DNA from 3 places in the Photobacterium sp. DNB22_13_2 genome. Region 3 is predicted to be linked to each of the others. Evidence: predicted binding sites of a transcription regulator. Region 3 holds the regulator's gene; each other region holds the start of a gene.
The links. Region 3 encodes CRP, which controls carbon source genes, mostly activating them, when cyclic AMP is high. Its sites were predicted from a motif close to TGTGANNNNNNTCACA; they were not measured.
Positions count from the first base shown of each region.

Region 1 (3,286 bases), on a different contig from region 3:
CATGATCTGGTCGATGTCAGCTTGAGCTTTAGCATCTTTACCTACAAGAGCTTCCGCGATTGGGCCGTTCACAGCTTCAACAGCTTTAAGAACACCTTTACCTAGGAAACGAGACTTGTCACCGTCGCGTAGCTCAAGAGCTTCACGAGAACCAGTTGATGCGCCAGATGGAGCAGCAGCCATACCTACGAAACCGCCTTCTAGGTGAACTTCAGCTTCTACAGTTGGGTTACCACGTGAATCAATGATTTCACGACCTAGAACTTTAACGATCTTAGACATTGTGTTTCCTCTTGCTTTATCTTGAAATTAAAAGCTAAAAAAATAGCTGCAGCCATCACTGCTACAGCTATCCGTAATCCTTACTTGTTAAGTTCACCGCGCTGGTTATCGCCAGCAGCCTTCACGAAACCTTCAAACAGAGGGTGACCATCGCGAGGGGTCGAGGTGAACTCAGGGTGGAACTGAGCAGCCACAAACCATGGGTGGTTAGGGATCTCAATAATTTCCACCAATTTCTTGTCTGATGACAGACCAGAAATCTTCAGACCTGCTTTCTCTAGGCGAGGAAGTAGGTTGTTGTTTACTTCATAGCGGTGACGGTGACGCTCATGTACTGTTGGGTTACCGTATAGCTCACGCGCTTTAGAACCTTCAGCCAAGTGACATAGCTGAGAACCCAGACGCATTGTACCGCCAAGATCCGATTTTTCAGTACGCTCTTCAACGTTACCTTCGCCGTCAACCCACTCGGTGATTAAACCAACCACTGGGTGCTTAGACTGGGCGTCGAACTCTGTAGAGTGTGCACCCTCAAGGCCTGCCACGTTACGGGCAAACTCAATCAGTGCTACTTGCATACCTAGACAGATGCCAAGGTACGGAATTTTGTTTTCACGGGCGTATTGTGCAGTTTGGATTTTACCTTCTACACCACGACCGCCGAAGCCACCAGGAACCAAGATAGCGTCAAGGCCTTCCAGTACTTCTGTACCTTTAGACTCAACATCCTGAGAATCAACATACTTGATCTTCACTGACAGACGGTTCTTAAGACCGGCATGTTTCAGTGCTTCATTCACTGACTTGTACGCATCTGGTAGTTCGATGTACTTACCCACCATACCGATAGTCACTTCGGCTGTTGGGTTTGCTTCTTCGTAGATCACCTGTTCCCACTCAGTCAGATCTGCGTCTGGGGCTGTAATGCCAAAGCGCTGACAAACCAAGTCATCCAGGCCTTGAGCCTTGATAAGCTGTGGGATCTTGTAGATAGAATCTACGTCTTTCATTGAGATAACTGCTTTTTCCTGCACGTTACAGAACAATGCGATTTTCGCACGCTCGTTAGCAGGGATGTTACGGTCAGAACGACATACTAGGATGTCAGGCTGGATACCGATAGAAAGCAGCTCTTTAACAGAGTGCTGAGTTGGCTTGGTTTTCACTTCGCCAGCAGCAGCCAAGTATGGAACAAGCGTCAGGTGCATGAACATTGCACGTTCACGGCCTAGCTCAACCGCTAGCTGACGGATTGCTTCCATAAATGGTAGAGATTCGATATCACCTACAGTGCCGCCAACTTCGACGATAGCTACGTCGTGGCCTTCTGCGCCTGCAATAACACGTTCTTTGATCGCATTGGTGATGTGTGGGATAACCTGAATCGTTGCACCTAGGTAGTCACCACGACGCTCTTTACGCAGTACATCGGCGTAAACACGTCCCGCAGTGAAGTTATTGCGCTTAGTCATCTTGGTACGGATGAAACGCTCATAGTGACCTAGGTCAAGGTCAGTCTCTGCACCGTCTTCCGTTACGAATACTTCACCATGCTGAATTGGGCTCATTGTGCCTGGGTCAACGTTGATGTAAGGGTCTAGTTTCATCATAGTCACGTTAAGACCACGCGCTTCTAGAATAGCCGCCAGCGATGCTGCAGCAATACCTTTACCTAGTGAGGATACGACCCCGCCCGTAACAAAAATGTAATTCGTCGTCATGTTTTACCTGGAAGATTGGTATAGAGGATAAAATGTATCTGGACGGGAAATTAGTATACCAGACACACTTTATTGCCACAACGTGAAAACTATCACAGCACGTTTGGTTTTTTTTTGTCTCAAATCAATTCTACTAAACTAGATGACTATAGATTGAGCATTCATCCGTGCGACTGCCACTATCTCCCCCACCTCGCTTACTTTGTCTTCAGCTCGTTACGCTTGACCTCATCCCAGATAGCGTCCAAATATTCTAGGGAGCAATCGTCAAAGCACCTCCCTCTTTCTAGCACAGTTTTCTCCACTTCGCGAAAACGGCGCTCGAATTTCTGGTTGGCTTTCTTCAGAGCCACTTCCGGTTTGACCTGCACATGACGGCTGAAGTTGGCGACAGCAAACAACAAATCCCCCATTTCTTCTTCGATTTTACCTTGATCGGGTGACACTTGAATGACCTCTTCCATCACCTCTTCAATCTCTTCATGCACCTTGCCGACCACCGGCCCTAGGGTGTCCCAATCAAATCCGTGCTTGGCACAGCGCTTCTGGATTTTATCGGCCCGGATAAGCGCAGGCATAGCTTGCGGGATGTTAGCCAGCACACTGGTATCCTCTCCTTTGACTGAGCGCTCCTTGGCTTTCTCCGCTTCCCAATTGGCATTGATCTCTGCCTCATTGGCAAACTCAGTATCAGCAAACACATGCGGATGACGACGGGTCAGCTTCTCGTTGATACCACGGACCACATCATCAAAATCAAACAACCCCTGCTCTTTGCCAAGCTGACTGTAGAAAATCACTTGGAACAACAGATCACCGAGCTCCTCACGCACATCATCCCAATTCTGCTGCTCGATAGCATCAGCCACTTCGTAAGCTTCTTCCAGGGTATGCGGCACAATGGAGGAAAAGGTCTGTTTCAAGTCCCAAGGGCAACCCTGCTGTGGGTCACGCAACGTAGTCATAATCTCAACCAATTGCTCAATGGGCGCTTTGTTCTCGCTCATACTGTGATTTCCTTTCTTTGGCTAAAAAAAAGCGGGTCGCCTTCGCTTCCCGCTTCAAATAGTTATGTTCTGATTGCCATTTTAGTGCAATCGCTTGGCCTCGGCGACATCTCTCACCTGCTCGATACGCTTGAGGACCCGGCTCAAGACCTCAAGGTCGGTTAATTCGAGGTCGAAATCCATGATCGACATCTGCTTCTTGTAATCGACTCGGCTCTTCATTCCGGCCACTTTGACTTTTTCGTTGGCCAAAGTGTTGGTGAGCTCCTTGAGCAG
Region 1 is NZ_JBNNXU010000035.1:14,043-17,328, reverse strand. Features, by position in the region: gene eno (phosphopyruvate hydratase) at 1-282, opposite strand, end outside; gene ACVA58_RS26800 (CTP synthase) at 363-2,003, opposite strand; gene mazG (nucleoside triphosphate pyrophosphohydrolase) at 2,201-3,010, opposite strand; gene relA (GTP diphosphokinase) at 3,092-3,286, opposite strand, start outside.
Region 1: ACVA58_RS26800 (CTP synthase) is a predicted target of CRP. The motif match lies at 2,085-2,100, and genes of this name have one in related genera.

Region 2 (3,286 bases), on a different contig from region 3:
GTCTATTATGTCGATTGCTTTATCAGTTACTTAAACTGAGTAGTACAGTTCGAACTCTAGTGGGTGCGTTGTCATGTTTACTTTCGCAACATCTTGAGACTTTAGCTCGATGTAAGAATCGATGAAGTCGTCAGAGAATACACCGCCAGAAGTTAGGAACTCACGATCTTCGTTAAGAGCTTGTAGTGCGCCCTGTAGCGATTCAGCAACTGTTGGGATTTCAGCTGCTTCTTCTGCTGGTAGGTCGTACAAGTCTTTATCCATTGCTTCACCTGGGTGAATCTTGTTCTGGATACCATCTAGGCCTGCCATCAGCATTGCTGCGAATGCTAGGTATGGGTTCGCTGCTGGGTCACCAAAACGTACTTCGATACGACGTGCTTTCGGGCTTGGTACCACTGGGATACGGATTGACGCTGAACGGTTACGTGCAGAGTAAGCCAGCATTACTGGTGCTTCAAAGCCAGGAACTAGACGCTTGTACGAGTTTGTTGCTGGGTTAGCAAAGGCGTTGATTGCACGTGCGTGCTTGATGATACCGCCGATGTAGTAAAGCGCCATCTCAGAAAGGCCGCCGTATTTGTCACCCGCAAACAGGTTTTGACCATCTTTTGCTAGAGACATGTGAACGTGCATACCGCTGCCGTTATCACCAACTAGTGGCTTAGGCATGAAGGTTGCTGTCTTACCAAATGCGTGTGCTACGTTGTGAACAACGTACTTGTACACTTGGATTTCATCAGCTTTCGTCGTTAGGGTGTTGAAGCGTGTTGCGATCTCATTCTGACCCGCAGTCGCTACTTCATGGTGGTGAGCTTCAACAACTAGGCCCATTTCTTCCATGATTAAACACATTGCAGAACGAATGTCTTGCGATGAATCAACCGGTGCTACTGGGAAATAACCACCTTTCACGCCAGGACGGTGGCCTTTGTTACCGCCATCGAAATCTGAGCCTGTATTCCATGCCGCTTCTACGTCATCGATCTTGAAGAAAGAGCCTGACATGTCAGTGTTGAACTTCACGTCATCAAATAGGAAGAACTCTGGCTCAGGACCAACAAGTACGTTATCAGCAAGGCCTGTTGCGCGCATAAAGTCTTCTGCACGCTTAGCGATAGAGCGAGGGTCACGATCGTAACCTTGCATTGTTGCTGGCTCAAGGATGTCACAGCGGATGTTCAGTGTTGCATCCTCTGTGAATGGGTCAAGTACCGCGCTAGCTGCATCCGGCATCATCACCATGTCTGATTCATTGATACCTTTCCAACCTGCAACAGAAGAGCCATCGAACATTTTGCCTTCTTCAAAGAAGTCAGCATCGATCTGGTGGGATGGGATAGAGATGTGCTGCTCTTTACCTTTGGTATCGGTAAAGCGTAGGTCAACAAACTTAACTTCGTTTTCCTGGATCAGCGCAAGTACGTTTTCTACTGACATCTTGAATAACCTCCGGTGTTAGATTGGGCATCAGGCCGCAATAAATTAGAAACGAGCGTATTTCGCTCTATTGCTAAAATACAATGCGATAACTGTGCCAACTTTTAAAAGCCCCAAAATAGCGCACTTGGCAAGTATTCCGGGCTGAATTCGTCCTTTGTTTGCACCATTATAGGGAGTGGTTGCACCGTTATGGTGCATTTGAGCCTGTTATCCCTTTAATGGTGCGCGTATCTACATTAGCCCAGCGCGACATATTGTCAATTGGCTTGCCAGGGAAAAATGGATCGAAAAGGCATTTGTAAGGGGGCTTTGGCGGCCAGCGATGTAGCAAAAAGCATGAATAAAGCAGGCAGAATGAAAAAGGCGGTGATATAAATCACATATTACGTGGGTTTTGGAGTAAAATCTGTTAGATTATGAGCCGTTTTTTTAACCAAGTAGCGCCATCCGGTCGCTGCATGTTCTGAGTGAATGTGAATCCATGTCTAATCCACAGATCGATAAATTAAGAAATATCGCAATTATTGCGCACGTTGACCACGGTAAAACCACCCTGGTTGACAAACTGCTTCAGCAGTCTGGCACGTTAGAGTCTCGCGGTGAAGTTGAAGAACGCGTAATGGATTCCAACGACATCGAAAAAGAGCGTGGTATTACCATTCTTGCTAAGAACACAGCGATTAACTGGAATGATTACCGTATCAACATCGTAGATACCCCAGGACACGCCGACTTCGGTGGTGAAGTTGAGCGTATCATGTCGATGGTTGACTCTGTACTACTGATTGTTGATGCTGTTGACGGCCCTATGCCTCAGACGCGTTTCGTAACTCAGAAAGCGTTTGCCCACGGCCTTAAGCCTATCGTTGTTATCAACAAAATCGACCGTCCGGGCGCACGTCCTGAGTGGGTTATGGATCAAGTATTCGACCTGTTCGACAACCTTGGTGCAACAGATGAGCAGCTAGACTTCACGACTGTTTATGCTTCAGCTCTTAATGGCTGGGCAACAATGGATGAAGGCGAAGTTGGCGAGAACATGGAGCCATTGTTCCAAGCGGTTGTTGATACGGTTGACGCCCCAAGTGTTGACGTTGATGGCAGCCTACAGATGCAAATCTCTCAGCTTGACTACAGCTCTTACGTGGGTGTTATCGGTGTTGCTCGTGTAACGCGTGGCTCAGTAGTACCTAACCAGCAGGTTACTATTGTGGGTGCTGACGGTAAGACTCGTAACGGTAAAGTAGGTACAGTACTTGGTTACCTAGGCCTTGAGCGTCACGAAGTTGAAAAAGCAACGGCGGGCGACATCATTGCAATCACAGGTCTTGGTGAACTGAAAATCTCTGACACTATCTGTGATGTGAACGCGGTTGAGGCTCTGCCTGCTCTGTCTGTTGATGAGCCAACTGTAACCATGACTTTCCAGGTCAACACCTCTCCGTTCGCGGGTAAAGAAGGTAAGTTCGTTACTTCGCGTAACATCCTTGAGCGCCTACAGAAAGAATTGGTACACAACGTTGCACTTCGCGTTGAAGAAACTGATAACCCAGATCGTTTCCGTGTTTCAGGCCGTGGTGAACTTCACCTGTCTATCCTGATCGAAAACATGCGCCGTGAAGGTTTTGAGCTAGCAGTATCACGTCCAGAAGTTATCATCAAAGAAGAAGATGGTCAGCTGATGGAACCATACGAAACTGTGACTATCGACGTGCTAGAAGAGCACCAAGGTGGAATCATGGAGAACATCGGCCTGCGTAAAGGTGAGCTGACTGATATGTCTCCAGATGGTAAAGGCCGTGTACGTATGGACTTCATGATGCCTTCTCGTGGCCTCATCGGT
Region 2 is NZ_JBNNXU010000023.1:53,921-57,206, forward strand. Features, by position in the region: gene glnA (glutamate--ammonia ligase) at 31-1,440, opposite strand; gene typA (translational GTPase TypA) at 1,925-3,286, shown strand, end outside.
Region 2: typA (translational GTPase TypA) is a predicted target of CRP. The motif match lies at 1,809-1,824, and genes of this name have one in related genera.

Region 3 (3,286 bases):
TCAGGTTCATGATCTGCTGACCGAAGAAGAGCCGCTGCTTAATGATCATATTGCGCTGCGAACATTTAACCTACCGAAGGTCGGGCTTGATCGACTGGCGGCGCCGTTCATTGCCATTGGCTACAAGCCGTGTGGCCGCTATCATTTCGAAGCCAAGAAATTATATGCCGAACATTTCGAGCATCCGAACCCATTGGCACCCAAAGTGTTTATCAGTGAGCTGATGGTGGGTCAGTTTAGCTCGCTGTTGCAGCAGACGGTCAGGGAACTGGTCGAACAGGTGCCTGAGCAGGCCATGCGAGATCCTGCCTTCCTCTATGGCGGGCGGTTGTGGGATCTGGACTATGCGACCTATGAGTTGCTGGCGGCAGAAAGCGAATATGCTGGCTGGTTAGCCGCCCATGGTTTTGGTGCCAACCACTTTACTGTTAGCCTGAACCAGCTGGAGCAGTTTACCGAGGTGGCTGAGGTCAATCACTTGCTGCGCCACAACGGGTTTGAGATCAACAGCGCTGGCGGTGATGTTAAAGGTAGCCCCGAGGTGATGCTTGAACAGTCATCGACCATGGCTGATAGAGTTGAGGTTGGGTTTCTCGATGGCGTTCATAGCATACCGGGCGGGTTCTATGAGTTTGCCAAGCGCTATCCGAAAGATGACGGTGAGCTGTATACCGGCTTTGTCGAGGCGTCGGCAGATAAGATCTTCGAAAGTACGGATGCCAGCTAAATCAGAGTAACCTGTCTGAAGTCAGGCGATCTAGTCTGCATAATGTAAGCGCCTGTGGCTAATGCGGTCACAGGCGTTTTCATGTGTCTGGATTTAGTGCTTGAGGCTATCGAGTGGATACCCCAGTTGGGACTCCGGTGTATGGCGTTTCACCTTCTCATGTTGCTCAAGGTAGTGGCGGCTGTCACTGAAACCTGTCAACTCAACGGTATCGGGTAGCGGCGAAATGACTCCACGCTGGATGTGGTGGGAGCGATGTGGTGAAAAGCGTTCGATGTCCATACCGGTATTCCATTACAGGTGATGAGGATTGATATGCACAATGTAGCACTAAGTTGCGTAGATACAAGAACAAAAAGAGTGATGGAGTAGACAGTAATGCCCTGTAAGTATGAAAGTGGGCGTGATGGGCAATAAAAAAAGCCGCATAGTGCGGCTTTTTGAGTATCTGTTAGTAAACTGGGTTGTTTAGCGTGTGCCGTAAACAACGATAGTTTTACCATGGGCAGAAATCAGGTTCTGCTCTTCTAGCATCTTCAAGATACGACCAACAGTCTCACGGGAACAACCAACGATCTGGCCGATTTCCTGACGGGTGATCTTGATTTGCATACCGTCTGGGTGAGTCATTGCATCTGGCTGTTTAGCCAGGTTCAATAGTGTCTGCGCGATACGGCCTGTTACATCCAGGAATGCCAAGTCACCGACTTTCTGGCTAGTCACCTGAAGGCGGCTTGCCATTTGCGCAGAAAGGCGCATCAGGATATCTGGGTTAACTTGGATAAGCTGGCGGAACTTCTTGAAAGAAATTTCTGCAACTTCACAAGGGGTCTTAGCTCGAACCCAAGCGGTACGCTCTTGGCCTTCTTCGAATAGGCCTAACTCACCGATGAAGTCACCTTGGTTTAGGTAAGACAGGATCATTTCCTTACCTTCTTCATCCTTGATCAGGACCGCAACAGAACCTTTTACGATGTAATAGAGCGTTTCCGCTTTTTCACCCGCATGGATCAAAGTACTCTTTGAAGGGTATTTATGAATGTGGCAATGGGAAAGAAACCACTCTAGAGTTGGATCTGTTTGAGGTTTACCTGGAACCATATTACTAACTTCCTCTGCGTTTGTTGCCCAACAACGACGTCCATTAAAAATGTGGCTGGGCCTAATCATAATTAGCTCGTCGTTTAGGATATTCAGTCAACCGCTGGGCTGCAAGCTCACGTGAATAATTAGTTCAGATTTTATCTTTTTTCGGCGCGCTTTTCTTGATATTGATCTATGTGAAATGGCCATTTTGTAGTCATAAGTGTGCACATGATCACACAGTTGCTAGATTGTGCCGAAACCCTCTATAAGTTGTAAGGAGAAACCAATGCAATCACGAGTGAAATGGGTCGAAAATATGACCTTTCTAGGGCAGTCAAATTCCGGCCACAGCGTGGTGATGGATGGCAATGGTGGCGAAAAAGCACCGAGCCCAATGGAGCTGGTACTGATGGCTGCGGGTGGGTGTAGTTCGGTAGATGTGGTGGATGGGCTTAAATCTGCCGGGCAGAAAATCACCGGTTGCGAAGCGCAAATCAATTCGGTTCGCCGCGAGCAGGCACCACGTATTTTTACCACCGCTAATTTGCATTTTGTGGTGACAGGTGAAAACCTGGATGAAGCCGTTGTGGCAAAAACTGTGGCCGACTCGTTGGAAAAATACTGCTCAGTGTGCCTTATGCTAGGTGAAGGGGTCGAGATGACTCACTCATATGAGGTGATAGAAGAGTAAGCGCTTGGAGACGGAATCCTAGTTCCTAGGAAAAGCAGGCAGAGCGAAAGAGCGCGATATTTTTTTAGGTCTTTAGGGGGGGCAGGACTCAGGACCCCATAAAACTCTAAGTAGCGAGTAGCTAATCAGCTCTCGCTACTTCATTTATATAACCTTGGACTATCCGATTTTCCCTGTATCAATCAGCTGTTGGATAAGTGGCCGCATGATCAATTCCATCGCAAAACTCATTTTTCCGCCGGGCACTACCAAGGTGTTGTGGCGCGACATAAACGACCCTTGGATCATCGACAGCAAGTAAGGGAAATCAACTTTCTTGATCCCGCGGAAGCGGATCACCACAAAGCTTTCGTCCAGACTTGGAATTGCCTTGGCACTGAACGGGTTGGAGGTATCGACTGTCGGTACCCGCTGGAAGTTGATGTGGGTACGGGAGAACTGCGGGGTGATGTAATTCAGGTAGTCATCCATCGAGCGCACAATAGATTCCATTACCGCCTCACGGGAGTGGCCACGATCCCGGGTATCCCGGACTATTTTCTGGATCCATTCCAGGTTGACGATCGGTACCATACCGATTAGCAAATCAACATGCTGGGCGGCATTGACCTCACCATCGACCACACCGCCGTGTAGACCTTCATAGAACAATAGGTCGGTATTTTCCGGTAGAGTCTGCCAAGGTGTGAAGGTCCCAGGCATTAGGTTGTAGGGCACGGCTTCGTCGAATGTGTGCAGGTAACGGCGGAACTGGCCGCTACCGTCTTCACCGTACTGGCGGA
Region 3 is NZ_JBNNXU010000011.1:50,658-53,943, reverse strand. Features, by position in the region: gene ACVA58_RS16430 (2-oxoadipate dioxygenase/decarboxylase family protein) at 1-727, shown strand, start outside; gene ACVA58_RS16425 (hypothetical protein) at 821-1,009, opposite strand; gene crp (cAMP-activated global transcriptional regulator CRP) at 1,196-1,828, opposite strand; gene ACVA58_RS16415 (OsmC family protein) at 2,100-2,504, shown strand; gene ACVA58_RS16410 (phosphoribulokinase) at 2,664-3,286, opposite strand, start outside.